Regions from separate parts of the Paenibacillus sp. FSL W8-0919 genome, predicted to be linked through region 1. Evidence: riboswitches for the same ligand, from Rfam matches in the RefSeq annotation. Region 1 holds a riboswitch; each other region holds the start of a gene.
What was found. Region 1 has a riboswitch for cyclic di-AMP ahead of NST44_RS04650 (C40 family peptidase). Riboswitches for the same ligand answer to the same signal wherever they lie in the genome.
Positions count from the first base shown of each region.

Region 2: linked by a shared signal. The riboswitch ahead of NST44_RS08840 (histidine kinase) and the one ahead of NST44_RS04650 (C40 family peptidase) in region 1 are both predicted to bind cyclic di-AMP.
Region 3: linked by a shared signal. The riboswitch ahead of NST44_RS07245 (APC family permease) and the one ahead of NST44_RS04650 (C40 family peptidase) in region 1 are both predicted to bind cyclic di-AMP.
Region 4: linked by a shared signal. The riboswitch ahead of NST44_RS17770 (C40 family peptidase) and the one ahead of NST44_RS04650 (C40 family peptidase) in region 1 are both predicted to bind cyclic di-AMP.

Region 1 is NZ_JBBOPV010000001.1:1,088,429-1,096,479, reverse strand. Features, by position in the region: gene motA (flagellar motor stator protein MotA) at 1-68, opposite strand, end outside; gene NST44_RS04670 (hypothetical protein) at 258-551, shown strand; gene NST44_RS04665 (4a-hydroxytetrahydrobiopterin dehydratase) at 660-974, shown strand; gene NST44_RS04660 (c-type cytochrome) at 1,090-1,446, opposite strand; gene NST44_RS04655 (GNAT family N-acetyltransferase) at 1,607-2,107, opposite strand; gene NST44_RS04650 (C40 family peptidase) at 2,488-2,961, opposite strand; cyclic di-AMP (ydaO/yuaA leader) riboswitch at 2,966-3,105, opposite strand; gene NST44_RS04645 (hypothetical protein) at 3,443-4,270, opposite strand; gene NST44_RS04640 (M1 family metallopeptidase) at 4,282-6,276, opposite strand; gene NST44_RS04635 (YwhD family protein) at 6,424-6,942, shown strand; gene NST44_RS04630 (copper amine oxidase N-terminal domain-containing protein) at 7,059-8,051, opposite strand, start outside.
Region 2 is NZ_JBBOPV010000001.1:2,035,869-2,043,919, forward strand. Features, by position in the region: gene NST44_RS08835 (TrkH family potassium uptake protein) at 1-585, opposite strand, end outside; gene NST44_RS08840 (histidine kinase) at 578-1,264, opposite strand; cyclic di-AMP (ydaO/yuaA leader) riboswitch at 1,397-1,549, opposite strand; gene NST44_RS08845 (cation:proton antiporter) at 1,722-2,954, opposite strand; gene NST44_RS08850 (DUF421 domain-containing protein) at 3,149-3,763, shown strand; gene NST44_RS08855 (VOC family protein) at 3,818-4,630, opposite strand; gene NST44_RS08860 (helix-turn-helix domain-containing protein) at 4,705-5,481, opposite strand; gene NST44_RS08865 (hypothetical protein) at 5,556-5,906, shown strand; gene NST44_RS08870 (YybH family protein) at 5,854-6,222, shown strand; gene NST44_RS08875 (glycosyl hydrolase family 18 protein) at 6,831-8,051, shown strand, end outside.
Region 3 is NZ_JBBOPV010000001.1:1,668,206-1,676,256, forward strand. Features, by position in the region: gene NST44_RS07240 (amino acid permease) at 1-768, opposite strand, end outside; partial or broken gene NST44_RS07245 (APC family permease) at 1,063-2,890, opposite strand; cyclic di-AMP (ydaO/yuaA leader) riboswitch at 3,059-3,241, opposite strand; gene NST44_RS07250 (molybdopterin-containing oxidoreductase family protein) at 3,816-5,879, shown strand; gene NST44_RS07255 (ABC transporter permease) at 6,291-7,268, shown strand; gene NST44_RS07260 (carbohydrate ABC transporter permease) at 7,294-8,051, shown strand, end outside.
Region 4 is NZ_JBBOPV010000001.1:3,887,859-3,895,909, forward strand. Features, by position in the region: gene NST44_RS17755 (glycoside hydrolase family 43 protein) at 1-270, shown strand, start outside; gene NST44_RS17760 (helix-turn-helix domain-containing protein) at 334-1,176, opposite strand; gene NST44_RS17765 (glycoside hydrolase family 28 protein) at 1,418-2,986, shown strand; cyclic di-AMP (ydaO/yuaA leader) riboswitch at 3,358-3,491, shown strand; gene NST44_RS17770 (C40 family peptidase) at 3,495-3,971, shown strand; gene NST44_RS17775 (stalk domain-containing protein) at 4,314-5,573, opposite strand; gene NST44_RS17780 (2Fe-2S iron-sulfur cluster-binding protein) at 5,808-6,197, shown strand; gene NST44_RS17785 (AraC family transcriptional regulator) at 6,417-7,283, opposite strand; gene NST44_RS17790 (L-fucose isomerase) at 7,485-8,051, shown strand, end outside.

The DNA.
Region 1 (8,051 bases):
TTGAGGATCATGCCCACCAGCACCGCGATAAGCCCGAGAATCAAACCTATAAGTGTTGAAATTTCCATGCTACACCTCATCCGTGAGAAATAAATAACGAATCCATTCGTTTTTAGCGGCTCTTGCGGCGAACCGCGCGCCTTTACGGGGCGTTATCCTATTTATCGTCAGATCGGGCTTTTTTTTTTAGTTGTAATTTCCGGTATAATAGAAGGAAGAGTAATCGAAGCTTAGCATGGCAGGAAGGAGTGATGGAGATGGGCGTAAAGCACGGAAGGGATTACGGCGAAATTCTGACCGAATTAACGGAAGCCGTTGGGCGTATTCCTGACAGCTATGTCTTCTTTGAAATGGATCCGGAGGATTGGGGCAGGCTGGAGGATGCCGAGCAGGCCGAGGTTCATGAGGCGCTGGCGGAGGATCTGTTCTATGCCTTGGGCACAGAGCCGGTCATTACGGTCGGCAGCGGGGTTGTCATGCATGATCGGATGAATCATCGGATACATATTTTGATCGGTGAGGAAGAGCTGGCATTCGTAGCGCTCGTGTAAGCCAGGCAGGTTATCAAGGAATGAAGCATGGAATAAAATAGATGGAAAGAAGCCCTAAGGACGTAACAATCGGCTTATGAAAGGTTTTTTTCGGGGAGGAATATAATGATGCTTTATACGCAGCAGGAAGTGGAGGCTCATCTAGAGAAGCTTGAAGGCTGGGAATTTGAACAGGGGAGATGGATTGTACGAAAGTACACCTTTTCCTCCTTCATGAAGGGAATCGCCTTTGTTGATGAGGTGGCAGCGATTTCGGAAGCTTTCGGACATCACCCCTACATCACCATTGATTATAAAACGGTGACGCTGCGCCTGACGTCATGGGATGACGGCGGAATAACGGCCGTCGACATCAAGGAGGCCCAGCAATTTAACGAAGTTTATGAGAAGAGCCGATCCAAGGATCTGAAGGATCCGGAATAGGCAATGTAGATTCGGGCAGCTGCAGAAGCGTTAGGCCCGAGAATTAAAAAACACGCTTGGATCCAAACAGCAGTCTGGGGATCCAAGCGTGTTTTGCGTAATAAGAGCTGATGGATTATTTTTTCTCAGCAAGGTAGAGCGCGATGTTTGCAATTTCCTCAGGCTTCAGCTGATCCTTAAAGGAAGGCATTCCTTTACGTCCCTTGGTAACTACGTTAAAGATTGCGTTCGCATCCATATGTCCGCCTACTTGATTCAGAGCCGGACCTGCACCGCCCTGGAGCTGATCGCCATGGCAGGAGATACAGCTGGCTTTCAATGTAGCTTCAGCCGCAGCGGCATCCAAAGTAACCTCCGGCATGGTTGGCTTCTCTTCCTGCGCCACCTGCTCCTTGCCTGGAAGCGTAAACATCAGCGCAATAGCCAACGCACATGCGACGAAGAACAGTCCGCTCATGATCCATTTTTGCATCGTCATATCGTCCTTTCTATGTATACTGCACTTTTGCACTTGTCTTCATTATAAACCAACATCCTTACACATCATAGCCAGTTGTGACAAAAAAAGCAATGTTCAAGCCTGCCTTCATAAAAAGTACACAAAATTGTACTTTTTCATATAGACAAGACTACTATTCCTCATTGGCCATCGGGTCATACACCATGCAATAAAAAGGCGCCATGCCCGTCGGCGTAAGGCGTTCGTACGTATCGGCAATGTAAAAGCCAGCCTTCCGGTAAGTCCGGATAGCCCGTTCATTCCAGGTAAGCACCTCAAGATCAATCTCGTCCGAAGGCCGGCGCCGCTTCGCCTCATCCACAATTGCCTGCACGAACCGTTTACCCATTCCCCGGCCGCACCAATCAGGCCGCATGCCCAGGCCTAGACGCGTAACGCCTGCCATAGGGAAAAGCTGGGCAAACCCCCAGAGCTGATCCTGCTCATCCAGCACGGACAGGTATTGCTGCAGGCGGATGCCGGGATCCCCGAATTCCACCCCTAGTCCCTTCATCTGCTCCCAAGGAAGAAAGCCATATATATTATAGGGCGGGGGATAGGACCAGGTGCAAATTTCAGCGGCATGGGCTTCCTGCATGACCACGGTATGAAACGAGGGTAAATTCGCCTCCATCTAAATACTCCTCTCATTCAAAACAATTCCGTTAGAGAGAGAATACATGCTGCTGAGCGGGATTGCAAAGATAATAGCGCAGGGGGAAACGAAACTGAAGCTAAAAAATTTTCGATTGTTTATTCGTATTGCTGTTTAGGTTAATTCTGGAAGGGTAAATAAAATGTAAGCGCTCGGATTGGCCGAATCTTGTTGGTGGCTTTGAGCATACAGAATGGAAAAAATATTTTTGGATTTTCCGAAAAACATAGAACTTTTCCATGGCCAGAAACGTTATAGAGGTATAGACGAAAAATTATAGAAAAAAAGCCGCTGGGTGAGATCGGCACATCTCATGCTCCAGGGCTTATGGACATTCAGAAAAATTACGGTACAGTCAATTAATTGTAGTTCACGGCAAGGGACTTGTACGTGCTTTGGCTCATGATTCTCTTCGCGCCTACATAACGCTTCGCGTAGTAGCTCTGGCTGAGCGGGCTAACGATGACGCCGCGCGAGGAGGAAGAATGGGCGAACTTCCCGCCACCGACATAAATGCCAACATGGGAAACGCCTCTGCCGGAAGTATTAAAGAATACGAGATCCCCGGCCTTCAGGTTGCTCTTCGATACCGCGGTACCTACCTTGTATTGTGCTGCAGAAGTGCGCGGCAGGGTGAGGCCCAGCTTCTTGTAAATATAGCTGGTGAATCCGGAGCAATCAAAACCCTTTGTAGTGGTTCCGCCGGTTTTATAAGAGACACCGATGGTTGGTTTGATAACGGTATTCAACTTGGAATCCGCGAAAGCGCTACCGGTTCCAATCGTGAGCGCAAGGGCCAAGCCTAAAGAGATGGCTGTTAACTTCTTCTTCAAAACAAAAAGCTCCTTCCATTGCCTGCGAGGTTAGCTTAAGGGTTCGGTTGAAGGTCCCCTATGATCCCTCTCTAGCGAGATCAATTCACCCAAAACGGATCCCCCGCTTCCCGTATGAAGACGGGAATTCGGCTTTTAAAAGATGTCGATGAACCCAATATGACGTTCCAACATGTTAACATGATGACAATAGTTACAATAAAAATGACAAAGTTGTTACTAACATATTCGTTATTTTAGCAGAGTATTAACAATTTGGCAAACGAGGAAAGTTGTTTTTTTAACAAAAATCCCTGTCCACATTGAAGTGGGACAGGGATTTTGTATAAATATGGGAGGGGAACGTTGAGGATTCCGGTTGGATGTAGAAGTTATCGTTCGAAATCTATCCTTTTCGGAGGCTGCTTTAGCTTCCGGTTACAAGCTTTTTACCACATTTAAACGATGTATGGTTGTTAATGAAATGTAACTTTTGTAACCGTTATGGATTTGAAGCTACGGACGCTCTCCATAAATGATATTGGGAAGAAATTCCCCATATTTGGAAGAGCCCGTTCAGGAAATAGGAGGCTTGCTGAATGATGAGTCCGATTAATCCCGCCCAGAACAGGGACGCCGAGCTGAACAGCAAGAGAATGACAAATGCGGCTCCACCAACAGTAATGGACAGCAGTACGGCCGTTCCCAGCTTGCGTATGAGCGCCGTGACGGATGCGATCATACCGAGCTCTCCGGTATGCCCGAACTGCATATACAGCAGCACAAGGCGAATAACATAGGTATAGAGGAACCAGGCCGCCACGTAAGGCAGCACCCGGAGCAGCTGGGAAGGCTCCTGAATGGAGCCGAGCAGTGCCGGAAGAGCCTTGGGAATGATCCAGTAACCCGGGGCAACCGTAAGAACAAGCTCGATGAGATAGAACACCGTTACCGATTTCCAATGCTTCCGCATGCCGATGAAGAAGAACAGACCGCGTTCGCCACGGGCCTCCTGGTGGAGGTTGTAGAAGATGCCGGCGCGAATCAGCGGGGTAAGCACCATGCGGACGAGGAGCAGAGCGGCAAGGATCCAGCCGTAGGTATGAACCGTATTGCTGAGTGACAAGCTCATTTCGCCCTCATAGAAGAACAGGAGGCGGCTCAGCTCGTTAGGAGCCGGATCCGGGTACCGCATCAAAAGCGGGACGACGGCGGATTTCACGAGCCTGTACAGACAGTAGCCCCAGAGAAGACGGTACAAGAACAGTAGAATGGAGACGTATAATTGATCTTTAACACTGATCCAGCCTTGGCCTGCATAGCTTTTCATGTGCTCCCCCCTCACCACGACATGCTGCCGAACAGCGTCTCCACGAGCTTGGTAATACCGAGATTCCAACGTGTAACGACTTTCGGATCCATGCCAGCCTTCATATAGTTATTCATGTGTTTATTCTCCAGCATGATGGTATATTTCGGATCCACCATGGCCCAGGCGAGCGGTGTATGGTATTCCAGCGTATAAGTTACTTTGCCGTTCTTGCCGCTCCATGTTCGCTCAACAAGCTTGCCATCCTCAAAAGCGAACACAATCGGCACATCGGTAACATCGCCGCCCTTGCTCGTGATGTTTACGGTCGAAACAAACTGTGGGTGCGCTTGTGAGCCTTTATTTTTGGTTTTGATCTGGTCGATCGCGATGTCAGCCATTTGGCTGCCGTAAACGTACTGATCGAAATACGACTGCCATGAGGACTGGGTAACCTGTTCAACAACCTTCTGGAAGTCCGTCGTTGTCGGATGCTTGAAGCGGAATTTTTTGGCGTAGGTCATCATGATTTTATCCATCGTCTTGGATCCGACTTGTCGCTCGATGCCCTGGAGCACCAGCTTGCCGCGTGTATAGACGTTGAGTGCGTAATTTTCATGCGAGCTGTATTTCCAGGACTCCATCTTAAGCGGTTCAGGCGACGTAATGGATGCGCCTTGCGCTGCGGTATTGGATGTAATTCCGTACTGCTTCTCCATGACCTTCTCCTCGGCATAGGAAGCAAAGGCCTCGTCCAGCCATGCCTCTTCGAATTCGTTATTGGCTACGATGCCGTAGAAATATTGGTGGGCGATTTCATGGATGACGGTCCGCTCCAGCTCATATCCGGGCGAGTCGTTATTGGCTCCGAAGGCGGTGACGAGCGTCGGGTATTCCATGCCGCCTGCACCGTTGCCGGAATAAGGCGGGACAACGATGGATAATGTGGAGTACGGATAGGAGCCGTACCATTTGCCGAAAGAGGACAGCGCCGTTTTGGCTGTATCAAAATAACGCTCCTTCAAATCCTTATGAGCAGGATCAAGGTACAGCTTGATCCGGACGCCAGGGATACCCGGAGCGGAGTAAGCCTCTTCCGCCGTCACGAAGTTCGGCGAGGCGGCCCAGGCGAAGTCATGCACGTCATCCGCATAGAATTGGTAAATTTTCTCGCCATTTGCTTTCTGCGCAGGCTTGGTCGGGAACCCGGTAGCGGCTACGATATAGTCCTCGGGTACACGAATCCGAACGCTATAGATGCCGAAGTTCGAGTAAAACTCCGAATTGCCGTGATACTGATGTAAGTTCCAGCCTTCCTGGGTTCTTTCCCGCGTGCCGGCAGGCTCGTATACCGATATCTTGGGAAACCACTGGCCAGCCATGACAAAATCCTCGGTCCGGCCCATGCGCGCGAAAATCTTCGGCAGCTCTACCTCAAACTCCAAATGCAGGGTTATACTCTCTCCGCCTTTTACAGGCTTGGGCAACCGGAGTTTGGCAAGACTTTGATCTTTGATGTTCCCGTCATCCGGCTGAACAAACTGCAGTCGTTGCGTCAGGCCCAGGCCCTCGGTCGTTTTCACGTTCGTAATCTTCATCGACCCATAGCCGTTCTCGGGCATCGGATCGGATCGAAGCCTGCCTCCGGACTCCTTCATGAACGTCGTTTCATCGGATGCAAAGGCGTTCGGGTATAAATGGAAGTAGAGCTCATTCACGCTTCTTTTGCCAGGATGGGTCCAGGTGACGGTCTGCTTGCCTTTCAGCTTGTTTTGTTCAGGCTCGTACCTTACATCCATGTGGTATTCGACCAGCCGGTCGCTAAGCGCAGGGGCCGGTGCATCAGGCTGAACCTTTGGAGGTGAAAGCGGGGCCTTCTCCACGGCAGAGACGGAGGGCTTGCCCCCATTCGGAGCAAGCGCCGACAAGGAGGACCCTTGATTAGAAAGAAATATTGGCATCGATCCTGCAAGCAAACCCAAGGCGAGCAGGGATGATAGAAAGACTTTGGCACGTGGTGGGACCATATCGAATAACCTCCCGTTGACAAGCATCTACAGCATGTATATGTTTGCTTTTGGAGGATTATTAGTTAAAATAAAATTATTGGGACAAAGGTAGTTACGATGCAGCCGACAGGCTTTGTCGGCTCTGATATAGGAGGTTTTGCGGCAATGGAGAACGGGAGTCAGGAACAGGGCGCTAAGAAACAGATCGCGCTGAACATTATTAACAGCAAGAGCAAGCATAAAGGGTTCGGTGCAGGATCGATTGATTTGAACAGCCTTTCGCCAGTCATTATCGATAATGGCGAGGCCAAGGTGGATATCGGGGCCATGCATGCAAAGAGCAAGGTGGAGCGGGGCATCCGGTTTACGACGGACCGGGACGAGGTGCCTAATGGCCGTCAGGTGTGGATCGTATGGGTAGCGGTGGACCGCACGGCTGAAGGCCAGCATTACGCCGGTGCGACCGCTTGCGAAATGTGGATCGATCAGGAAGCGCGCAAGGGCTGGAAAATCCTCGCCGATCATGTGAACAAGATGGACGCTGCGCTAAAGCGCCGGATTATTCTGGACGGACTTGGCGATGTAGAGAAGAAGGCGCTGCGCGAGCTGCTGATTTCCCGCAATGAGGAATGGTGGAACGCATCCCCGGATGAATTCAAGGAAGCGCTTCGGACTAAGGAATAATTACATTGCCTTGAAAAGAAAGTTTTAGGATTAGAACGCGAAGAAAGACCGGTCAAGATTCGAGGGAGGAATCTTAACCGGTCTTTTTGTGCTGGCGTGTTTAGTTATCGGATTCATTAGAAGGGCAGAGCATATGTCAGGTTCTTCTTGATATCGAGAAACGGATTGTCATATTGCAGCGTCAGCTTGCCGCTCTTATAACCGACAAACGTCAGACCATCACCGATGAAGCCCACCTCATTCGGCGGCATTTCCCCGATGGCCTTGATGCTTTCCTCATCCAGAATCTCAGGATAAATCAGCTCTGCTTTCGTGCCAGTCGGGTTAACGATGTACAGGGTTGCCTTCGTATACGGTCGGACGAGCAGGAAGTCCTGTTCGATCGCCTCCACAGTGAAATCATCCTTTACGCCTGTAAGGGCGGCGAGATCATAGGTTTTGACCGTCTTGCCGGTCGGATGAACGAGCTCCAGCTTGCTGCCGTTCATCATGGCGATATTTCCTTTATAGCCGGTAACGTTCGGCTCGTAGTTAATGCCCGCGAAGTTGGCATTCTGGGTTGCGGCTGTTTTGATGATCTTCTGATCCCGAATGAGTACACGGTATCTAGCTTCATGGATATGCGGCTCTCCGTACGTGTTATAGATGTCGGCCACGTACGTATTGCCATTTACCTTATGCGCATCGATCTCAAGAATGTCGATATTTTCAATAGACACCTTGCCTGCTTTTACAGGAACCGTTCCTGCTTTCCCCATATAGAGCGTTCCGTTCTCCCGGTTCACCCAAAACAGCATGCTGCCTTTTGCCGTGTAGGCATATCCGGTTCCCGGGTTAAAGGTTGTTGCCAATCCGGATTTGGCATCATAACGAAGCGGGATGGCAAACGCTTTGGTAATCAGGCTGGCAGGGACGTAGGTCACCCCTTTCTTGATGACCGGCGCGGCCTCGAGCTTCAGCACGCTGCCTTTCGCATTCACGGCACGAGCCTGCCCGACCTTGATCCGGACGGATTCCTTCGGACTGTTAATGTACATCTGGTTCTTGCCAACAACCGTCAGCTGCAGCTGGAGCGATTCGGAAATTTCCTTCAACGGTACATATAGGAC
Region 2 (8,051 bases), 950 kb from region 1:
CGACCAAAGGGCAAAACCGGCGTTGTTGAAGGCAGAGACGGAATGAAAAAGTCCATAATAGAGTGCTTGTCCCCAGCCGATCTCATGCCATCGAATGGCGAGGAGAATCGTTCCGAGCGTTTCAAAGGCAAATGAGATCAGCACCATATACAGGGATAGTTTGACCAGTCCCTGTGCCGATGTGGAGTGGGTCGTTTGTTGAATCATGAGACGCTGCTTTAACCCGATTCTTTTCCCTAACACGATGGCAACCATGACACCAAAGGTCATAAAGCCCAACCGGCCGGTTTGAATCAATATCATAATGATGACTTGGCCAAAGGTTGAGTAGACGCTCCCGGTATCCACGACAACTAGGCCATTCACGCAGATTGCGGAAGTGGCAGTAAATAATGCATCCAGCAGTCCTACGGATGTACCGCTGGCGGAGGACAGTGGAAGCGCGAGCAGCAAGGTACCGATCAAGATTAAGATGGTAAATACGATCAGGATGAGCTGAGGGGGGCTCATATTGCTTTTTTGTTTGTTGATGAACATTTCGATTTTGCTGGGAGCGGATCGTTGGGTTGTTGCGTTACTATCCATAATCCTTCTCATGGTCAAGGGGTGTTGATGCTTGACTTAGGAAAAACGAAGTGTCTGCGACTTTCCCCTGACTTACCTTTAAATACTTGAATTCCCGATCGGTTTTTATACGCAACAAACCGGTTTCGAAATCCGTATTCAGTTCCTTGAAGAACAGCCCCTCCGCGACAACGTCCCCTTCGTCTTCACCTTTACGGATCAGATATAGTCCATCTTTGCTGACAACCGTAACCGGAATTCCACGCTCGTGAGTCTCCACGATGTGTTGATCCATTCGCTGCACAGCCACGATGTGCAGATCCGTCTCGCCGATTCGATTAAGCAGCTCATTGACGAATGAACCCTGTGTGATTTCCTGCCACCGTGTTTGGCCGGATTGTCCGATGACCAGCTGCGTTATCTGATAATGCTTGGCGGTCTCGGCGATGATGTCCGAAGCTTTATGACGATTATCATTAGGCTTGGTGATGAACGAAGCTCCATATTCATCGCAGATGGTTTGCCAAAGGGCCATGAATTTTTCCTGCTCGAGATCGAGTTCATCCACAGCCGAGGGAATGACGCTCATCACATAGAGGGGACATTGCAGTAGTTTGGCGAGCTCGCCTCCTCTCCGAATCAGCCGTTCGCCGTTCGGCCCATAATAAACACACACCATAATTTTTTCATGATGTATCATGAATGCATCTGCTCCTTTCTGATCAAGCGGCTTGAGTCTTCTGAACCCAAGGAAAAAAAGCCCGGTAGCAGAGACAATCTGCTTCCAGGCTTTGGACTGTGTTCCGAATAAACAAGTCAAAGTTGCACGGGCGTTATCTCTCGAGACGCTGACGAGGTTAGCTGTCGGATTCGGGTCTGAGAGTCCCCGTTCTTTCCGGCTTGGAAAGAATTCACCCCTGAAGCCGTTAGCGGCTTCGCTGGTTCCCCCGCTCCCCAAGTGGTGGGGATTAAGCGATCAATAATATAAGATTATCGTAGTATATACTAAGCTAGGTAGATCTAAATGTAAACCTTGATCCCGAAGTGTCATGTGACGTTATTGAAACGATGCAGCTTAATCTATACTTAGGTATTCTACGCGAGTTCCCTCGCGAGGTTTCGGACTTTCAATAAATATTCGATCTTGCTCTAGTTAGTTATTCGGTCTCCTTGACGGGATTCGACAGCTTAAGCTTGGTAACCAACGGTTTTATCGTCAGCCCCTGTGCAAGAAGCGAGAACAGGACGACGCTGAATGTAAGGACGAGGATATCGTCGCGCCCTTCGAAGGAGGCGGGCAGGCTTAGCGCAAGTGCAATCGATAAGCTCCCTTTTAAGCCGCCCCAATTCAGCAGAGCTTTCCAGGATGACGGAAATTTCCGCAGGAAGCTCAAGCTGGTATAAACAGCGACCGTTCTTCCAATCAGCACGATAATGATGGAGGCGATAATCAGCGCCCATTTATCCGTGAAATCGATATGCTTGATTTCTAGGCCGATCATAAGGAATATCAATGAATTGGCAACCAGGGTAATGACATCCCAGAACGAATTGATATTCATCTTCGTGGTTTCGGACATCCCGATCCGGCTGCCGTAGCTGCCGAAGATCAAGCCGCTTACGACGACGGCGATAACTCCCGAGACATGAAAGTGCTCGGCAATAAAGTAGCTTCCGAAAAACAACAACATCGAAAAGGCAATCTCCAGCGGATAATCGTCATAAAAACGAATGAGCTGTGAGAACAGAAAGCCGAGGATGGCTCCAATCGCAATCCCTCCCAAGCTAAACTGAAGAAAGAGCCAGATCCCGCTGCCTATGCCTGCCCAGCCCATCTCTATATAGGAGAGCAAGTATACGGATGAAATTTGGAATAACACGACGGCGATGCCGTCATTGAAAAGCGACTCCCCTTCGATGATGGTCACCATTTTCTTGGAAACACCAAGGGATTTGAAGATGGAGATTACGCTAATCGGGTCCGTTGCGCTCATAAGCGCTGCAAAGGTAAAAGCTACAGGTAAAGGCAGTCCCATGATTCCATACATCGCCAGTGCGATAATAAGGAAAGATAGAAAGGTTCCGCCGATCGCCAGAGCAACCACCGGCTTGCTCTGCTGCCGTAAGTGGGAGAAAGGAAGCTTTAATGTGGCGTCGCCAAGCAGGATAGGCAGAAACAAGGAGATGATGATCGCCTGGAATACATTGGATTGCGTAATAAAAGTTTCGGCTTCGTCCAAAACGGGAATATGCAGCAATCCGAGCAGCAAACCTACCACAACGAGCGCAATCGAATAAGGCTGGTTTACTTTTTTGGCCAATGCGATAACCCCCATCGATATCGCAAGCAAAATTAACAATTGAACGAAGATCTCATTGAAATGATGCATAGAGCACCCCTCGCCTCAGGATAATTTTTTCAGTCATTGATTGTATCCGAAATTACGCGATTCGCAAACCAAAATAATGGGGAAGAGAGGGACTAGTTAAATATTATCCATCAAAATGAGTAAGGGCATGCATAAGATGGTTACTCGTTGACCAAAACATAAGGGAATCATTGAACGATTGAGGAGACAAGTCTATGAATGAGCTATGGAATGAGATCTGGAAATCCCTTATTTTAATTATTTTTGGAATGCTGGTGCTCCGCATATCCGGTCGAAAATCAATCTCCCAAATGACCGTACCCACAACCATTACGATGATTTCCATCGGAACGATCATCGTTCAACCGATCGCCGAAGAAAACTTAGTTCTGACCTTTGCAGCGGCTCTGGTCTTTATTCTGGTTCTCATCCTGGTCGAATTTATGCAAGTGCGTTGGAGCCGTTTTGAGAGGTGGATAAAGGGACCAGCCGTTATCGTTATAGAGAATGGGCAGCTTCAATTGCAGAATATGAAAAAGCTAAGGTTAACCGTGGATGCGCTTGAGATGAAATTGCGGCAGCAGGGGATATCCAAACGAAGTGATGTGAAAACGGCTACGATCGAGCCCAACGGACTGCTTGGTTATGAACTGCAGGATTCCGCAAAGCCGGTAACCTTATCACAGTTGGAGGATTTGCTATCTCAATACTTTACCGGAGCAGGTACAGGACATCCGGCTGTTGAGCCAAAGACTCCTGATCCGGAGGTTAATTTGTTTAGTGAAATCAAGGCAGGAAACGAGCACGTAAATAATAAGCGGCTTCAGTAAAAAAGGCATTCCCTGCTTCAGGGAGTGCCTTTTGGCTTATCAAATTGCTTGCAATTAACAGTCCTCATAACACCATATGTTAATTTGGTTACCGTACAGATCGTAGGTGTGGAACAGTACCAGCGTCTTGGGATTCCCGGCGAAATCCGTAACATGCCAGCCCTGTTCTTTCAAGCGATTATGGGTTTCGAAGAAATCGGCCTTTTTTCGGATCACCCAGTACGGCCGTGCAGCGACCGTCAGCCTGTCCTTGGTGTGATCGGGACGGGCAGTCTCAAGGTAGACCGGCGCGCCTTCGTTCGTCATGATCACGATCGCGGAAGTGCCGTCCTCGCTAATCCGTTCGACCTTGCCGCCCAGATTCGTCTCATACCACTGGATCGCATCCTCCAGATTATCGACGCCAAAGCGGGGGATAGCCTGAAATGGAAAGCGTGCCGTAGGGGCCTTGGCAACCCATTCCTCGGTCCCGGGTTCGGGCTCGATCGCTGTTAATCGGTTGCCGACCGGGTCGTAGAAGTCAAAGGTGCGGTCGAAGGCTCCTTCCGTAATTTCAGTCACTTGGATGTTCTGATTGCGAAAGTATGTATGTACCGCATCCAGGTCGGTTGCCGTAAAGCAAAAACGGACATTTCCGTTCCGGCCCCAATCCACCGCAAAATGGGGATGCCCATGCTCTACGGACTTGATATGAATACAGCCGAGTGCAGGGAATGTCAGGGTGGCCATTTTTTCGACCGGAAAATCTTCCTCGTATGTCACTTTCAAATCCAAGTGCGTGCTGTACCATGTGATGAGCTCCTTGAACCGGTCCCAAGGGGCAATAATAAATCCTCCATCAAAATCATCGAGCTTTAGCGCAGGCATTTACGAAACTCCTCCTTAGCAAGAAAGTTTTGGGAACGAACAAACCCAGTATAAACCTTCAAGTTACTTGAAGGTCAACCCATGGTTGACTGCATGACGGGAATTAATATTTCGAAGGAGTCCGAGTCCTCAAAATGCCGCTCGATCCGTTTGCCGGAAGGCTTAAAGCCGAACTTCTCCAAAAATCGGATCGTCCGCATGCAGATAAAGATATCTTCCCAAGAGCTGTCGACGGAGACGAACAAGGTAGGAGGCAAGGTTTCCAAGTATGCTTCGGGTGGAAGCGATTGTGAACGGCATTTTGCATTAGGATCCCGGCCCAGTTGGTAGCCGACTTCGATCAGAACGCTGGACTCCCGGGAATCCAGGACCCGGATCAGGCCGGTTCCTTGGGGGCGGATGCCTGCTTGACGCAGTTGCTGAAGGGCATGCTCGCAAGCCAGCGAATAGGAATGAACAGGCTTATGGACTTCATAAGGCTGCCATAGCAGGGTCAGGGGTTCGTCCCATCTAACAAGATGAAGACTGCCTGGCCCCGGTTCCATTCCGTTCAGATATTGGCTTGCAATCTGTACGGAGAGAATTCGGGCTTCCGCCTCCCGTCGCCAGCGCTCCAGCAGCCGGGAGCGTGTCTCCTCATCCGATTCAAGGAAACCTCGGATGTCGTTAAGGCTGATTCCCGCTTGACGGAGGCTGTTTACCAGCTTCGCTTCGTGGATTTGATGGTCGCCATAAGTCCGGTAGCCGTTGGCCTGGCGCTCTGCAGGCACTAATATTCCTTTGGATTCATAAAAGCGAAGAGCACTGGGGACGATGCCTGTGCGCTCCGCGAAATCGGCAATACTCATCATACGCAATCACCTGTATTCGGAGGGATTCACTTCGTCCCGTTAGGTCTGTGCCGGAGTATGGGGGACGGCAAGCTGTGAACAAGTCTCATGACGATCATGTTGACATTCTTTCTCTTGATAATGAGCTCGTATTGCTTCATATCTTAGCACGATCCGTAGAGATGCAGACCTGGGATTTCATTAGGAGGCGTAAGAATTTTTCAGAGAAAATAGGTTGTTCCATGATGAGAGCTAGCTTTATATTTATTGGAGATGGGCAGGAGAAGAAGAACATCCGCCGTTATCATCGAATGGAACGAATTGGGCCGAAGGCGAAAGCAAAAGGTTTTGGAAGAGATTTGGCGAGGAGAGAGGAGGAGGGGGAAGACACTTATGGGATACCAACAAGCGCTGGAAGCATACATATCGGCAACGAACACCCATGATTTCGATCAAGTGGTTAAACTGCTGGATGAGAATGCGGTTTACTGGTTCTCGGACCGCAGCTGCGTTACGAAGGACGAGATCCGCGCTTACTTCGAACATGCCTGGGACGTCGTTCGGGACGAGGTTTATTATGCCGAGGACGTGCAGTGGATTGCCGAGAATTCCGGGATGGCGGTCTGTATCTATACCTACCGCTACGAGGGATATGCTCAAGGCAAGTTTACTACCGGCAGGGGAAGAGCGACCAATGTTTTCGTGCGGACCGGGGAAGGAGTTTGGAAGCTGAAGCATGAGCATCTTAGCCCGCTGAAGTAGAGGAATCGTCTATATAGGTGAAGGGAGCTGTCCTATAAGTAGCTTGTCTGCTTAGGACAGCTTTTTTCTGTTACCAGGACATTAATACCGAAAATAGAACGGTCTGTACATAAAGCGTTTGATTAGGAGCCTTGCTTCCTTGAGGCTGGACGCTCCTGAGATTTGAATTTATTAACAGAATATAAAATTACAAGATTTTATCCCTAATCTATGGAAATGTATCCCTTCTCAATTTCTAGGGAAGGTTCCATGATACAAATAGATTTAAAATTCAATAAACCGCTGAAAGCCGGGGAAGGAGGCTGTAGCAGGGCTCGGGGCCAAAAGGTTGAAGGTTTGGACATGGAGAAGGGAGATGAGTCTGCCGTACATATTTTTGAGATAAAAACGGTAACCGCTTTCATTTATCGCAGGATTTCGATCACCATGCGAAGCTGGACCAGTCATCAAGATGAACGCCAAGCAGAGACGTTTCATGTATGATTAACGGCTTGGGCTATGACGTCTGCAAGCCGGTTATGCGATGACATCACGGACAGAACAGACATTTATGAAAAATGCTGTATCCTTTTGCAAATCGAAATTTGAGAAATTGAGGTGAAACGGTCATGCCATTCATGATCAAAAGGTTTTCGAAATGGCTCACTGGGGTGCTTGTCCTGCTCCTAGTTCTTACTCCGCTTGCCCCTGCTGTGTCAGTATATGCTGCAGAGGGCGATCTTCCCCCTCCGGCAACGGTTCCTGCTGCGGATTTGTCAGCGGAGCCCATCACGGTAACAAATTCCACGTACGGCAAGAGTCCGACCTCCATGAACGATATAGCAGCTAACCAGGATCCGAAAGCCCCGCAAAATCTAAGATTGGTCAGCGTCTCCCATAATATGGCGATTTTTGAGTGGGATTTCAGACCTAAAGAGGACGATAACAATATTCAGGTGTGGGATGCCGATACAGGCAAATGGCTGACTTGGGGGAACTATTGGACCCGGGCCGTGACAGGCTTATCCCCGGAAACCACCTACCGCATCTATATTACATGGAATGAAGATACGAAACAGGAGCATAAGAGCAATGTGCTGGAGTTCACGACAACGAGGGATGTCACCGAGTATAAAGAAGCTCCGTTAACGCCGCCAAGCGGTCTTAAAATTACGGACGTAACAGAGGACTCCGTAACGCTGGACTGGGGCTCAAGTCCGGGGGCTACCGCCTACGACATTTACGTCAATGGGGCATGGGCAGGGGGAACCTGGGAGAATACCGCAACCTCATCGACCTACTCCCCTCTTGAAGCAGGGCAGACATATAAATTTATGGTTGGGGCGCAGCGAACGGTGAACGGCGCGCTCGAGACGTCCGCGAACAGCAATACGGTTACGATCACATGGGGCGAGCTGGCTCAGCCTGAGGGGCTGCAAGTTGTAACGGCGACGCGGTCGACGGTATCGCTAGGCTGGGCTCCGGTTCCAGGCGCCACAACCTATGATATTTACCAGGATGGCGTAAAGATCGGCACCAGCGAGCAGAACCGGTATACGGTTGCTGGGCTCGAAGAAGGAAAGACCTATTCCTTCAAGGTGACGGGAGCAAATAGCCTGTGGACCTCTCCTGAGAGCGATGCGGTGACTGTCGTTCCTGGCAGCAATTATAACAATATTACGTATTACACGTCGTGGTCCGCGAGTACCGATTCCAATGCCCGCAACCTGCAGCCTGACGATTTGGACGTGTCCAAGCTGACGCACATCAACTATGCTTTTGCCGACATCTGCTGGAAGAAGTTCGGAAGCGGGGCGCGAGCCTGCGAAGATCCTAACATTCCCGCCCAG
Region 3 (8,051 bases), 580 kb from region 1:
TGGCAGGCTTTTCTGAGGCTGCTTCACTTCCTCCGCAGCTGTGGCGATGACGTCGAAGCCGATATATGCGAGGAAGGCGATGGCCGCCCCCGTCATGACCCCTTCGATGCCGAACGGAAGGAACGGCGTCCAGTTGTCCGGCTTCACGTAGAAAACTCCGACACCGATGAACAGAACGATGACGGCTATCTTCAGATATACCATGATGGTGTTGAGCCGGGTGGATTCCTTCGCTCCCCGGGATACGATCCATGTAATCAACAGCGCGATGACGATCGCCGGCACATCCACGTATGTGCCTTTCGCAGGATTGAAGGCACTTGTAATGGCAACAGGAAGATGAATATTGAACCCGGACAGAATGCTCTGCACATATCCCGACCAGCTGCTGGATACGAGGGCGCTTGCAAAGCCGTATTCCAGGAGCAAATCCCAGCCCATCAGCCAAGCGAGGCCTTCCCCAAAGGCGGAGTAGCTGTACGTATACGCGCTGCCGGCTACCGGCACGGTGGAGGCGAATTCGGCATAGCATAGTGCGCAGAAGGCGCATACCAGCCCTGCCAGGAGGAATGACAAGATCAGTCCCGGACCGGCATGGGTGGCGGCCGTCACGCCGGTTAATACGAAAATTCCCGTTCCCACAATAGAACCGACGCCAAGGACGATCAAGTCCATGACGCCGAGCTGTTTCTTCAATGCGGAACGCACTTCTCCGCCTGTCAAAGACGGAATCGGCTTCTTGCGAAGCAGATTGTGTTTCAAGCTCATAAATGGAGTCTCCTAGATGTTTATTTAGATAGATTTCCCCGATGCATGACCCATCCATTCCGACATTATAAAGAAAAATAAGACGCTTTGAAAGCCTAAGGCTGCCTGTCCCCAGAAAAAAGCCTATGTCGAAGGTGTTGGCGGCCATGCGCGTACGCTTTCCTTCGGTAAATTACCAGTCTCTTCCCAATCCATCTCAGAAGAATCAGCATCAGCCGCTTGGGAGCGGATGTGGGAAGCGAACCGGATGCAAAGGCAGAAAAAGCCCGTCCCCGCCATGGGTCCGGGCTGCAGCTATTTCTTCAAATGATAAGGAACCGTTGTAAGAATAACATCCCGCCGGTAAAGCAGATGAGCGCGAATGAGCAAGCTCGACTGATTGTGCAGGAAGTTGTGCCACCCCTTCTTCGGAATGAACTGTGGAATGACGACCGTCACCTGGTAGTCGGACTCGCTGGCCTTGCGCTGTACCGTGTCGATGAATTTAGTGAGCGGCGAGATGATGCTGCGGTATGGCGAATGCAGCGTCACCAGCCGGACGTCCGGCTGCCACTTCTTCCATTTTTCCTCGAAAGCAATCTGGTCTTCCCGTTCGAAGTTCACGTAAACGGCGATGATTTGGTCAGCGGACAGTGATTTGGCATAATTGAGCGAGTTCTCCACCACATGCGTAATGCCGGCTACCGGTACGATAATAATATTGCCCTCGATCGGCTTTGCCGGCTCGCAGGTCGTAATCCGGAGCTGATCGGCGACCGCTTCATAGTGATTCCGAATCCGGGTGAAGATCCAGATGATGAGCGGCAGAAACAGGAGCACCGACCACACCTGGGCGAATTTCGTGAGGAAAAAGATCAACGTTACCGCAAAGCTGATAACGGCTCCCGTCGTGTTAATGACCAGCTTGGGGAGCCAGCCTTGAGGCTTCTCGCGAAGCCACTTCACCATCATCCCCGTCTGCGACAAGGTAAACGGAATGAATACGCCGACGGCGTACAACGGGATCAGATGCTCGGTCTTGCCCTCGAAGGCCAGGATCAGCACGATGGACAGAAGACCGAGGATAATGATGCCGTTGGAATACCCCAAGCGGTCCCCCCGGACCGTGAACATCCGCGGGATGAACTTATCCTTCGCCAGGTTGACGGCCAGCAGAGGAAATGCCGAATACCCCGTGTTGGCCGCCAGGATCAGAATTAACGCCGTGGTCCCCTGGATGAAATAATACAGCGCGTTCCGGCCGAAGGTATGCTCGGCGATTTGGGAGACAACCGTCACCTCTTCGCTGGGACTGACCCCGTAATAATAGGCCAGGAAGACGATTCCCGAAAATAACAGGGCGAGCAGGGAGCCCATCGCGGCCAGGGTTTTGGCGGCGTTGTTCGGTGCAGGCTCCTTGAAGTTCGGAATGGCGTTGGATATGGCTTCAACCCCCGGTGAGCGCGGAGCTGCCTGAAGCGAACGCCCGCAGGAGCAGAAACAGGCTCAGTCCGGCGACGGGCGTGCCGATCTTGGTGTGCAGCTCCGGCGAAGCGTGGCCGGTTGCAATATCGTAGAGACCGACGCCAATCAGAATAAACAAGGCCAGTACGAACAGGTAGACCGGATAGGCCAGAATCGAGGCGGATTCCGTCACGCCCCGCAAGTTCAGCACGGTAAGAAACAGGACGAACAGTACGGCGATTCCGACATTATAGGGACGCAGCTCGGGAAAAGCCGACGTAATCGCATCCGTACCGGCCGATACGCTGACCGCCACCGTTAGGATATAGTCGACGAGCAAGGAGCCTCCGGCAACGAGGCCTGGATACATGCCCAGATTCCGTTTCGACACGACATAGGCTCCACCGCCCTGCGGATAAGAGAAGATGATCTGTCTGTACGATAGGATCAGCGCCAGCAATAAGACGAGAACGCCGATGGCGATCGGGATGGAATACCAATAGGCAGCCGCGCCGACAGTCATCAGCACCAGCAGGATTTGCTCGGGGCCGTAGGCGACGGATGACAGGGCATCGGATGACAAAATCGCCAGGGCCTTGGTTTTATTCAATTTTTGATCGCCTAATTCATTGGATTTAAGCGGTCTTCCGATGAGGAAGCGCTTGATGGAAGATAGCATCGTGTTTCACCACCGATTCGATTTGGATTTTGGGTCGTTTTCCCCAAAAAAGCATAAAGCTATGTGGCTTGGGTGAATGGTCAAGGGCCGGGCATGGGATGCATCTCCATTTCGATTTTTGGCATAGAAAAAACACAGGTTAGAGCCTGTGTTTTTTGCACAAGTTCACAACCCTCCCATTAACGCCTACGAGGTTAGCTGTCGGATTCGGGCGCGAGAGTCGCCCTACCTGATGCCGCGCGGGACCGGCCGCGGTTATTCAGGATTCACCCCATAGTATGGCTGCCGCATCGGCAGGCATACGCTTCGGTTCCCCCATTTTCCTCTCTGGAAATTCGGCGAATCAACTGTGAGATTATATTGGATTTGAAATCTGAATAGTATATTACGCCTGCGGCATTCGATTGTAAAACGGCCTTTTGCCGCTATTTTCGGCAGTAAGGAACCGAATGATCCATAAGTAAGCGATTACATGGGATACGGACTTTCGCGGGATCATTATTTTGCAGATTTACGCAATAAATCGCTGAATGCGAAGATTTGGAAACTGAAAGCGCGGTAGGGAAAGCAGAAAACGCGGTGAGGGGAAAAGGTAGGCGTGCAGATAAAAGAGGATGCTCCTATCGAAGAAGCAAGCCGAAGAGAGCATTCGCGGCCGCTTCTTGAGCCGGCCGTAATGTAAATTCGCCATGCCGTATCTCGGGGGAGGAGATACATGCATGGCGAATTTTTGGGAGTGGTCCATGATATGGCGAGGAGGAGAAAGGGTCTGGGTTTCTCATCCTTGCTCTTGATAGAAATATACCCGGGAGTTCGAGGGGTGAATCACATCTTTAGAAAAAAATGTATGACTTTACGATAAGGCTGATTTTTTTTAAGATAAGGGGATACGAAAGAGGCTGGAGCACAAGGGGGAGAGGACAAATTGATTCATCAGGAACACGGCGTATTTCCGGCGGTTTGCCCGCTGGATTGTCCGGATACTTGCAGCCTGCTGCTGCATAAAGAGAACGGGAAAATCGTAAAGGTTACAGGCAACCCCGACCATCCGATCACGCAAGGCGCGATCTGCAATAAAGTGCGCAATATGGCTCACCGGGTATACCATCCGGAGCGTGTGCTCTATCCGCTGCGCCGGACCGGCCCGAAAGGTGCCGGCTCATTTGAGCGGATCAGCTGGGACGAGGCGATCCGGGAAATCGCGGACCGGTACAAGGCGCTGATTGCATCGGATGGTCCGGAAAGCATCCTGCCTTACAGCTTCTACGGGAACATGGGCATCTTGAGCGTAGACGGCATGGACCGCCGCTTCTTCAACAGGCTGGGGGCCAGCAAGCTGAAGCAGTCCATCTGCAATTCGGCCGGAAACGAAGGCTGGAAATCGGTCATGGGCTTCAACGGGGGGACGGTCCCTGAAGACACGGTGAACGCCGATGTGATCATCGTCTGGGGCGGCAATATCGTCAGCACGAACATGCATCAGGTGGTGCTCGCCGAAAAAGCCCGCAAGCGGGGCGCGAAGGTCGTCGTCATCGATGTTCATAAAAATCAGACCGGCCAATGGGCGGATTGGTTCATTCCGCTGTATCCCGGTACGGATGCCGCGCTTGCCGTCGGGATCATGCACGTCCTGTTCCGGGACGGGCTGGTGGATGAGGCGTTCATGGAACGTTATACGATCGGCCATGAGGAGCTGAGGGAGCATGTGAAGACGTACACGCCGGAATACGTGTCTTCCGTAACGGGCATTCCGGCCGACGATGTGGCGAAGCTGGCCGAGCTGTATGGCCGTGCCGGCGTGTCTTACATTCACATCGGCAACGGTCTGCAGCATCATGATAACGGCGGCATGACGGTACGGAGCATTGCGGCCCTGCCGGCGCTGACCGGGCAGTGGCTCAAGCGGGGCGGCGGGGCCGCCAAATCAAACGGGGGCTACAACAGCATGAACAGCGAGGCTTTGGAACGGCCGGATCTGCGGCCGAACCCGGGTGCGCGCACGATTAATATGAACCGGATCGGGGAAGCGCTGGCCATGACCGAGAAGCCGATCCGCTCGGTATTCGTCTACTGCAGCAACCCGCTGGTGGTTGCTCCGGATACGGAGCGCGTGAAAGAGGGTTTTGCACGGGAGGATCTGTTCACGGTCGTTCACGATTTATTTATGACGGACACGGCCAAGTATGCGGATATCGTATTGCCGGCCACCTCCTCCTTTGAAAGCACGGACCTGTACGCCTCCTACTGGCACCAATACGTTCAGCTTCAGGAGCCGGTTATTCCGGCGCAGGGGGAAAGCAAGAGCAATGTTGAGCTGTTCTCCCTGCTCGGCCGGGCAATGGGCTTTGAGGAAGAAGCCTTCCGGGAATCGGAAGAAGAGATGATTGCCCGTGCGCTTGATAATCCCGATAATCCGTATTTAAACGGAGTGACCCTGGACAGGCTGAAGGCAGAGCGCCATGTCAAGCTGGACATGACGCCTCTCGAGAGCTTCCTGGACCGGCTTCCGACCCCTTCGGGACGGATCGAGCTGTATTCGGCCAGACTGGCGGAAGCCGGACTTCCGCCGCTGCCGACCTATGTGCCGCTGAAGGAAGGTTATGACGGGGTGCGGCGCGGACGGGGGAACCGGTATCCGCTGATGTTCATTTCTCCGCCGAACCACAATTTCCTGAACTCGATCTTTGCAAATGTCGAGAAGCATCAGAAGATGGAGAAGGAGCCGACGCTCCAGATCCATCCCGAGGATGCGGAGCAGCGCGGGATTGCCGACGGCGATCCGGTCGTTGTGTTCAACGATCGCGGAACCTACGAGGCTCGCGCCAAAGTGGTGGATAAGATGCTGCCGGGCACCGTGGTCAGCCAAGGCCTCTGGTGGGAAGGCGAGGGCCGGAAGCAGCGGGCCAATGCCCTTACGCCGGACAGGCTGGCAGACATGGGTGAGGGGGCAACCTTCTTCTCGACCGTTGTCGAGATCAAGCGCACATAAGCCGAAGGGGAGGCCTCTCCCCGATATCGGAATATGCGCGAATGCCGTAAGCGGTACGGAGCTAAATGAATGCGCGGGGTGCAGTGCTTCAAATGCGATGGGCAATGCCCTGAAACGATCCATTTAACCGATACAAAAAAAGTAATTGATAAGATCAAGATGCCGTCTATCATTAGGCGGCATCTTTTTTTATGCCGTGGGCAGGCAGACTTTATACTTTTTCAAGCTGTGTCCGTACCGATCATCCGTCAGAAGTATAAAAAATCGCGGGTTTGTTATATAGTTTCACCCCATCGCCAAGGTTAGAATGTCCTTAAGTCCGAAAGACCGCAGCCCTTAGGCTGGCGTTAACGTGTGTCGCAAGGATGTTCGCATGCGCCTTGACTATATTTTTCAAGCGGGAGGAACAACATGTCCCAATCTGCACCGAAACAGCGGCCGGCAACGGTTACCCCGGGGCCCCGAATCCACAGCTCCAGCTTCTTGCGCCGCTTCATGAAACAATGGGATGTCCAGCTTATGGTCATTCCCGGAGTCATCCTCGTCTTCATATTCTCATATTTGCCGATGTACGGGGTGATTACCGGATTTATGGATTACAACCTGTTTACGGGCTCGAGAATTTGGGAGAATCCATGGGTCGGTTTCAAGCATTTCGAAGCCTTCTTCAACGCGCCGGAGTTTGAGCGGCTGATCCGCAATACCCTCGTCATCAGTTTGCTAAAGTTCTTTATCGGCTTCCCGGCACCGATTTTGCTGGCGCTTATGCTGAACGAAGTCCGCCATATGTTCTTTAAACGGACGGTCCAGACGCTTACCTATTTGCCTCATTTTCTATCTTGGGTCATCGTGGCCGGTCTGACGATGTCGATGCTGTCCACAGAGAATGGAAGCGTCAACATGCTTCTGAAAAGCGTAGGTTTGATCAACGAGCCGATTAACTTCCTCGGCATGAAGGAATATTTCTGGTCGATTCTAATCTCGGCGAATGTGTGGAAGGAAATCGGGTTCAACTCCATTGTGTTTATGGCTGCCATCGCAGGGATCGACCCGGCACTGTATGAAGCAGCCGATATCGACGGCGCAAGCAAATTCAAGCAGATTTTCAACATTACGCTGCCTTCCATCATGCCGGTTGTCATTATTTTCATGATTCTTGCCATTGGCAACCTGGTCAATGCGGGATTTGAGGATATCCTGCTTCTCGCAACGAATCCGGTGCTGAGGCCGGTGTCCGATGTTATCGATACGTACGTCTACCGCGTGGGGCTAGGCACACACCGCTATTCCTATGCTGTCGCCATCGGGCTATTCAAAGCCATCGTCAGCGTCACGCTCTTGACGATTGCCAACTACATGGCCCGCCGATCCGGCAACAGTCTGTGGTAAGATTCGCAAGCTTAGGAGGTACAGCATGTTAAAAAGAATCAGCTTCGGAGACAAGGTCATGCTTGCCGTCATATACGTTCTGCTTGGTTTATTGGCCTTCTCAGCGCTCTATCCATTCTGGAACGCGGTGGCGATCTCCTTCAACGTCGGCGTGGATACCTCCAAAGGAGGCATCACGTTCTGGCCGCGTCAATTCACGCTGGAGAATTACCAGGTGATCCTGCAGGATGAGCGTCTGATCAACGGGTTTATGATCTCGATCGCCCGGACGGTCGTCGGAACCGCCACCTCGATTCTGATGACGGCTATCGTGGCATACGGAATGACCCGCTCTTATTTGTATGGTAGGAGCTTCTACATGACCTTCTTTATATTCACCCTGTACTTTAGCGGAGGCTTGATCCCGACCTACCTTCTGATCCGGTCCCTCGGCCTGATGGATACGTTCCTGGTGTTTATCATTCCTTCTATGGTGAGCGTCTGGAATATGATCATCTTCCGCACGTTCTTTAAAGGGCTGCCGGTCGGCCTGGAAGAGTCTGCGCATATTGACGGGTGCAGCAATTGGGGGACCTTTTTCAGGATCGTGCTTCCGCTCTCGGGGCCGGTCATCGCGACCTTGGCGCTGCTCACGGCGGTCGGTCACTGGAACGACTGGTTCCTGCCAAGCATCTATATCACCAACGAGGATTTGCTGCCGATCCAGACGATATTGCGGGAGACCCTGAACGCCAATATCAAAACCGCGCAAAGCTCCGCTATCGACAGCAGCGCGCTTGCGTT
Region 4 (8,051 bases), 2.8 Mb from region 1:
AACGACCAGGCGGAACATATTGTGTGGTCCGGTGGATTGAGCGAAGGGAAGGTAACGTTGCGGGTGACGGTTCATCCTGGCGCTAAATGCCGCTTCGATTATGCCGCTGCTGACAGTCCTTTCATCCCGTGCGGGAATAAGGAGTTCCAAGCGGAGAAGGGTCACTGGGTCGGAGCGAAGGTCGGATTGTTTGCGGCGAGCCGAGAGGATCACTTAGACAGAGGGTATGCGGATATCGACTGGTTCCGGGTTGGAAGAGGAGAGAAATAGAAGCTGGAAGGGCTGCTCCTAGACGGGGAACCCGGCATTGGATCAACCCGAACGGCCCTGAGGCTATCCATGGCGCTTACGGTATTGAAGGGGCGTCGTGCCTGCGATTTTTTTAAAGGTTTTATTAAAGTGGGCAATATGCTCAAATCCGGTTTGCTCGGAGATGAATTGTACGGAATCCCGGCTGCTCACAAGCATCTTCTGGGCTTCACGAATCCGTACCACCTGCAGGTACTCGCGAAAGTGAAAGCCTGTCAGCTTGGTGAACACTCTGCTGAGATAGGAAGGGCTGATGTAAAACTGCTTGGCGATCTGATCGAGCGTAAGCCTTTCATGATAGTTGGATTTGATATACTGGGCGATCTCCGAAATTTTCTGGTGCATCGGATGCTCATATTCTGGGGGCAGCGATTGGAGCGAGGTCTCGATCCGGTGCAGGCGGATGAGCAGCTCGTTCATCCACGAGCGAACCAACGAGCCGTAATGTGCCTGCCCGGATTGACATTCTGCGAGCATCGAGAGGAGCAGCCGTTCGATGTCGGGCTGATGCTTCAACGGAATGCGAACCAGCCTGGATGTCCCGTGATCGAGCAGCTTGGCGACGCCGGCATCGCCCTCTTCGATGAAGCTTCGGGAGAAGCCGATCAGCACCCGCTCGAAGATCAGCTTATCGGAGCTTGCCGTCGAATGCAGATCATGCGGGTTCACGATCATCATATCCCCTTTTTTGACGGTAAACACATTATGGTCCATGAAGTATACCCGCTCTCCATTAAGCAAGTAATACAGCTCGAAGTAGGGATGCTCATGCGGACGGGGCATGCTGCTGGAACCGTTTCGTGACATGTATTGGATGGAGAAATCATCTTCTCCTATGTGGTACTTGGGCTGCAGCCGGTCATTCATTCTCTCTAACTCCTTTGCACACGCGGATCCGATTCTATTGTCATTCGTGAAGCCTGATATACCTGAACAGGTCGGAGACAACGGATACGGCTAGTTGGGTTCGTAGAAATTTATATATCATGGCTGCAGCCGATCTTCAAGGGCTTTGGCTGCAATCGGCAGCATTTTTTATAAGCGCTTACATCTTCATGCGGTATCAATCGAATAAGCAAACTTGAAACTTACTAAAGCGGAGGTAAGCATGAAACAAACAGAAGAAGCAATATGTCCCGACTTGCCTGTAATCCCGGAATACACAGTAATGATCACAGACTATGGCGCAGTAGGAGACGGCGTTTACGACAATACCCTGGCATTTCATCAAGCAATCGAAGCTTGCGCAAAGGCAGGAGGGGGGAAGGTGGTCATCCCTCCGGGGATCTGGCACACCGGTCCGTTAACCCTGCAGAGCCGGATTGAGCTTCACGCTTCTGCCGGCGCGCTTGTCATGTTCAGCAAGCAATTCGAAGCTTATCCGATCCGGATGTCTGCTTATGAGGGCCGGCAGATGTTCCGCTGCCAGTCTCCGCTCGATGGAGAAGGGTTGGAGGATATCGCAATCACCGGCAGCGGCATCTTTGACGGAGGCGGCGAAGCCTGGAGGCCCGTTAAGCAAGGGAAGCTGACGGAAAGCCAGTGGGATCGATTAATTCATCCCGGCGGCGTCGTGGATGACGGGGGACTGTGGTGGCCAACGCCGGCTGCCCGGGACGGGATGGAGAACCTGGCCCGGATCGAACAAACAGGCAGCCGGAATCCCCAGGATTATGAGTCTGTCAGAGACTATCTGAGACCCAATCTGCTCAGCTTGAGAAACTGCAAGCGGATTCTGCTCAGCGGCCCTACCTTTCAAAACTCCGCAGCCTGGTGCCTGCATCCTTGGGCATCGGAGCAAATTACCATTCAGAACATTACCGTCCGCAATCCATGGTATGCCCAGAACGGGGACGGACTGGACATCGATTCGTGCAAATACGTGACCGTGGAAAACAGCTCGTTTGATGTAGGAGATGACGCGATCTGTCTGAAGTCCGGAAAAAATGAAGCCGGGCGCCTGCTGGGAAAGCCGAGTGAGCGCATCAGCATCCGGAACTGCACCGTTTATCACGGCCACGGCGGGATCGTTGTCGGCAGTGAAATGTCCGGAGGCATCAAGGATGTGCACGTATCCGATTGCACCTTCATCGGCACCGATATCGGCATCCGGTTTAAAAGCTGCCGCGGACGCGGCGGCGTGGTCGAAAATATCTTCATCGAACGGATACGGATGCGGGAGATCGACGGGGATGCCATCTCCTTCAATTTATATTACGAAGGGAAAGCCGGCTCCGGCGAATACCAAGCGGAAGCGATGCTCCCCGTTACCGAGGAAACCCCCGTGTTCCGCAATATTGTTATTCAGGATATCGTCTGCAGCGGCGCGCATACTGCGCTCCTCATCAACGGCCTGCCGGAGATGCCGGTGGAGAACGTGACGGTGATGCGGTCGGCCATCACAAGTCGGGAAGGCATTGTATGCCGCAATGGAAAGAACCTGACGATTCAGGACATGGTCCTTCGCAATCAGGAAAATCCGCTCCTTCTCTTTCACCAGAGCCGAAATGTACAGGTGGTGAACGTCAAGGGGGAAAGCGACTCGCTGGATGACCGCTTGCTTGTGGTTACCGGGGAACGGTCCGGGCAAATCGAATGCTCGGGGCTGCATGCCGATAGGGCAGGACAGATTATGATTTCTTCTGAAGTGGAACCGGAGGAGGTCGTGATCAAGTAGCTTTGCTGTTGGATGCATTAAGGTTTAGAAGGGAGGTGATCGAATTATAACCGTTGCAATCTCAATATGATAAGGAGGTACGCATTGAAAGCTGCAAAATGGCTGAAGCAAATGCTTGTTCTATCGATGAATTTGCTAGAACAAGAGCCGGCCCCCTAGGTGTCGGCTTCTTGCATGGAGGTTTTTTCGCCGCACTTAGAAAACGGAAACAATTTTAACATAAATGTCATGACTATGTGACCTTTCATATAGTAAAAACACTGTTAAAACTCTTTCGATTCGACGGCGATATCTAAAAAACGATAGATTTATCGGATATTATTGACAGTTTGCTAGCTTGTATACTATATTAAGAAAGGGTTACAAAATGTTAATGAATTTTGCCGAATTTCGCTAGAGAAAACGGGGGAACCGTCCTGGGTGAATTATTCTTGTAGTAGAGGGAATATAGGTGACCTTCAGCCGAACCCTTAGCTAACTCCGTAGGCATCGAAGGAGAGAATATATTTTGAAGAAATTGGTCATTTCTTTGCTAGGATCCGCAATCATTTTTTCTTCCGGTGCCGTGACAGCATTTGCCGATCAGCAGCCTAACTTTCAGCAGCAAGTGAAGCAGTTAGTAGGAACACCGTACAAGTGGGGCGGAACAACCACAAGCGGATTTGATTGCTCCGGATTTATTCTGTATATGTTCCGTAACTTTGATCTTGACCTTCCGCGCACTTCCCAAGGACAAGCCCAAGTAGGCGTGCATGTAGACCAGGAAGAGCTGCGTGTCGGTGATCTGGTATTCTTCAACACGAACGGCAAGGGAATTTCACATGCTGGCGTTTATATTGGAGACGGGCAATTCGCACATGCTTCAAGCAGCAAGGGTGTTCGAATCAGCAAGCTTAGCGACTCTTACTATAAGCCACGTTATGTTACCGCACGCCGGGTGTTAAGCCAAGAGGAATATGCGAAGCTGGTAGGAAGTGTTAGCTAGATCAGCTCATCTTTGGTCTTGATCCAGCTCTCTGCACAATGATCGTCTTGCAAGTCCTGGTAAGGAATTCTATGATCGATTTTCAGTGATTGCACCGAATACATACATAAGTCTTGATGATGACCTCTGTATACGACAGAGGTCATCTTTTTTTGTGCCGGCCATGTGGAAGATTGGCATCGGCTAATTCATAGCCTGTGTCGTTTCAATGGCTGTCAGAGATGCTCGGTTATCACGGAAGCATTGAACAAGCGAACAGGCTGCAGGTCCATAGCGACCGGCAGCCTGTGTAGTGATGATCGGAAGGATGGACTCATCCACGCTTCAACCTTTAATTACGGATCACTCTTTGATCACCGCTTCGTTCATGGCGCCTTCGATATCATCACCGTAGACTCTGAATATACCGAGCCGCCACAATGCCGCACCTTTCAGCTGATAGCGCTTGGCCAGACCAAGCTTGTCGTCGATGGAGTTCTCCGTTTCGCTGCCCAGGCTAATTCCAAGCAGAAGCTTGTCCTTAGGGGCTCCGGCATCAAGTGCAAGCTGAATAGCCTGCTGCACTTGCGTGTTCGGTTCCGGCTTCCGGTCTTTGGTGCCAACCGGGTGATACTGGTATGCCATGATAATCAGATCGTCGGCAATCGATGCAAGCGTTTTGTAATCATAGCCTTTATAGGCGCTGTTTAACGGAGGTACGGCCAAGGACAGGGCAGTCCCTTTCGGCAAGGCAGCTCTAAGGTCCTTCACGTATTGGTTCAGCAGCTTCTGCTGGGAGGCGGCATCCAGCTTGAAGCCCAATCCTTCGAAATCCAGCACGACCCCGCCGAACCCATTGTCCGTAACGGCGGCGGTAATCCCGTCGATCGATTTCATCCGCAGTGAGGCGTCGCTCATCATTTTTGTCAGTTCGCCGTTACCGTCCAGTGCATATACCATCAAATAGGGCTTAATGCCCTGTCCTTCCGCATCGGCCACAAGTGTCTGGGGCGTAATGTCTCCGGCGGCTTCCGGCATGCGGTATTCAACCCCTTGAAGGGTGAATTCGCCGTTACGGTCAATTCGGCTCCAGCCAAAGGCGACGGAATTCATCCATTGAATAATATCCCGCTCCTTGAAGGATTCAATGGCATAGAAGGCCCGCAGATGCATTTTGCTTTTTGGTGATTTGAGCGATACGGTGCGCGTTGCCTGATTCCACCTTACGGAAGCCCCGAATTGGCTGCTGAACGAGCTGAGCGGAATCAGCACGCGTCCTTCGCGCATGATCGGCGCTGCGGGCAGCTTGACGTTCTTCTTATTCACCACGGCGGTGGTGCTGCCGACTCTGAGCTGAACCTCGGTTGTGTTATCGTTGCCGGTCTTTACCGCCTGCACGGTTTGGGTCTTGCTGTTCCATTTGATGTCGATGCCCAGTGCCTCGCCCACAGCCCGGAAAGGCACGTAGGTTACGCCTTTCTCAATTCGCGGAGCCGCATCGAACGCAAGCGGAACATCATCCAACAGAACGGAAATGGTTGGTGCCGCATGGGCTGGATGATGATCAGCCGCGGTTCCGAGCAGCGACAAAGAGAGCAGGGAGGCGGCGGCCAGCTTTCCCAATCGTTTTGAGTATCCGATAATAATCTCCCCCACATTCTATGAAAGATAAATGAATCTATGAAACGGTTTACAGCAATGATAGTATAGCAAAATATTGGTAGAATACAAAATAAATAAATAGAGCGGTTTTCAAATGATGTCTGCGTATAGACGGTGTGAGAATAGCCCGGCTTTCGAGTATAATGGTAAGCGTAAATGGAGTGAATAGTTCCAGGCATTTTAGGAGGATATATCGTGTTTAAATTCTGGAGGAGTAAAAAGAATAGCCATTCGGCCGGTCATCCGTCTGCATCCGGTGGACAGGAGCTGGAGGAGGCTGTTCCCGACAAGCTCATCGAGCTTTCCGGTCGGGAGGTTCACAAGAGCGTTGCTCCCGTGCTTGGGATGACGGTGCTGGATCTGGCCGAGCGGAACGATGTGGATTGGAACTCTTTTTGCAAAAGAGGCACGTGCGCACGCTGCCGATGCCATGTAAGCGTTGGTGTCCAGCATTTGTCGTCACCGAATCAGGCGGAGGAACAGAGGCTGGACCCCGAAGAGCTCGAGGAAGGGTACCGGCTTGGCTGCCAAAGCCGGATCGAATCGGTCGGCCCGATCAAGATTAAGCATGCCCCTTATTTTTAGTAGAATATTTGTACCTTTTGGGTTCAAAAGTGACCGTCCCTCGTCTAATAAATTTTAATGATTGCTCGAGACTCGCTTACAAGGACCATTCGTGCCTCGGCACGAGTCCGTTGTCGGCGGGGGAAGCCGGCAATCCTCGTCACGGGATTGCGCTTGGCGGCCGCATTCGCCGCATAAACGTCAAGCAGGCAGCCGCATCTTAGCGGCTGCCTGCCGGCGTTATTCCGTCAACTGGGCTTGCCGCCGCTGACTTTCCCGATAGGAGGATGGCGTCTGCCCGGTTATTTTTTTGAACAGCATGGAGAAATACTTATCATTCCCATATCCGACCTGCGACGCAATCTCGTGCACGGGGGCATCGGAATCCGACAGCAGACGCTTCGCTTCTTCAATCCGCTTGGAGATTAAGTAGTTGAAGGGCGAATCGCCGAGCTCCTTTTTGAATAGATGGGATAAATAGTGCTGACTGACATACAGCGTGTCGGCGATGTCCTTCAGACTGATGCTCTGGGTGTAGTTGGCATCAATGAATTGCTTGGTTCTCAGCGCAATTTCATGCTTTCCTTTCAACGCCTGGAATTGGTGCTTTACGTCGATAATCCGGTAAATGACCGTAATCAGCGACATAAGCAAATTCGTGCTCAGCGTTTCATAGCCAAGAATTTGAGAATCGCATTCTCGAATGATGTCCGAAAGATAGCTCTCTACCTTGTATGCGTACTTCTCGCATGAAATAACCGGCTCCACGTACGGAGGCAGCAGCATTCCCTGAGGAACGCCCTCGATATGCAGGGAATCGACTCCGCAATAGATGACTTTAAAGGGACTGCTTCCTGCCGACTTCTCCTCATGCGGCACACCCGGATTGTAGATGGCCACATCTCCTTTCCGGAGTTCGTACACCTTGCCCGCGATCCTGAATTCGCCGCGGCCTTCCACGACATACAAAATTTCGCAAAAATCATGGATCTGCGGCGGACCGTAAAAGAAGTCTTCATCCACGACCTGTCCGGCAAAGAGCAGCTGTGGATTTTTCTTGAATCGGAATTGATCGCTTCTGCTGTGTGATATTTCAATCTTCGGCACGTCGTTGTCCCTCCCCAAAGCGAAACTTCCTGTCATTATTATACTGCATAATTGCGTTATCTCGAAATCGTTTTCAGTTCAAGGCCGGCGGTTCACTGTTTTGCTGAATATCCATGGCAACAAAGCAATATAGTGGGTTATCCCGCATATCGAATCTATTTACAATGTGGATATAATCAATGATTTGGGAGGCGTGGCATTATGACGATTGAAAACGATTACAGATGGAGAGACGGATTTCCGAAGATCGGAATCCGGCCGACGATCGACGGGCGGCGAAGAGGCGTGCGGGAATCCCTCGAGGAACAAACGATGAACCTGGCCAAGGCGGTTGCGGCGCTGCTGTCGGAGCAGCTCCATTATCCGAACGGCGAGCCGGTGGAATGCGTCATTGCCGATACCTGTATCGGCGGAGTGGCCGAGGCGGCGGCGGCCGAGAAAAAATTCAAGCATGCCGATGTCGGTCTTACGATCACGGTGACGCCTTGCTGGTGCTACGGAACGGAAACGATGGATACGGATCCTTCCAGACCGAAGGCGGTCTGGGGCTTTAACGGCACGGGCCGTCCAGGTGCGGTCTATCTGGCTGCGGTGCTGTCCGCTCATGCGCAAAAAGGATTGCCTGCATTCGGTATTTACGGCGAGGATGTGCAGGATGAAGGAGACACCCGGATTCCGGATGACGTGCAGGAGAAGCTGCTGCGTTTTGCACGTAGCGGGCTGGCTGCTGCCATCATGCGCGGCCAAGCGTATCTGTCCATGGGCTCG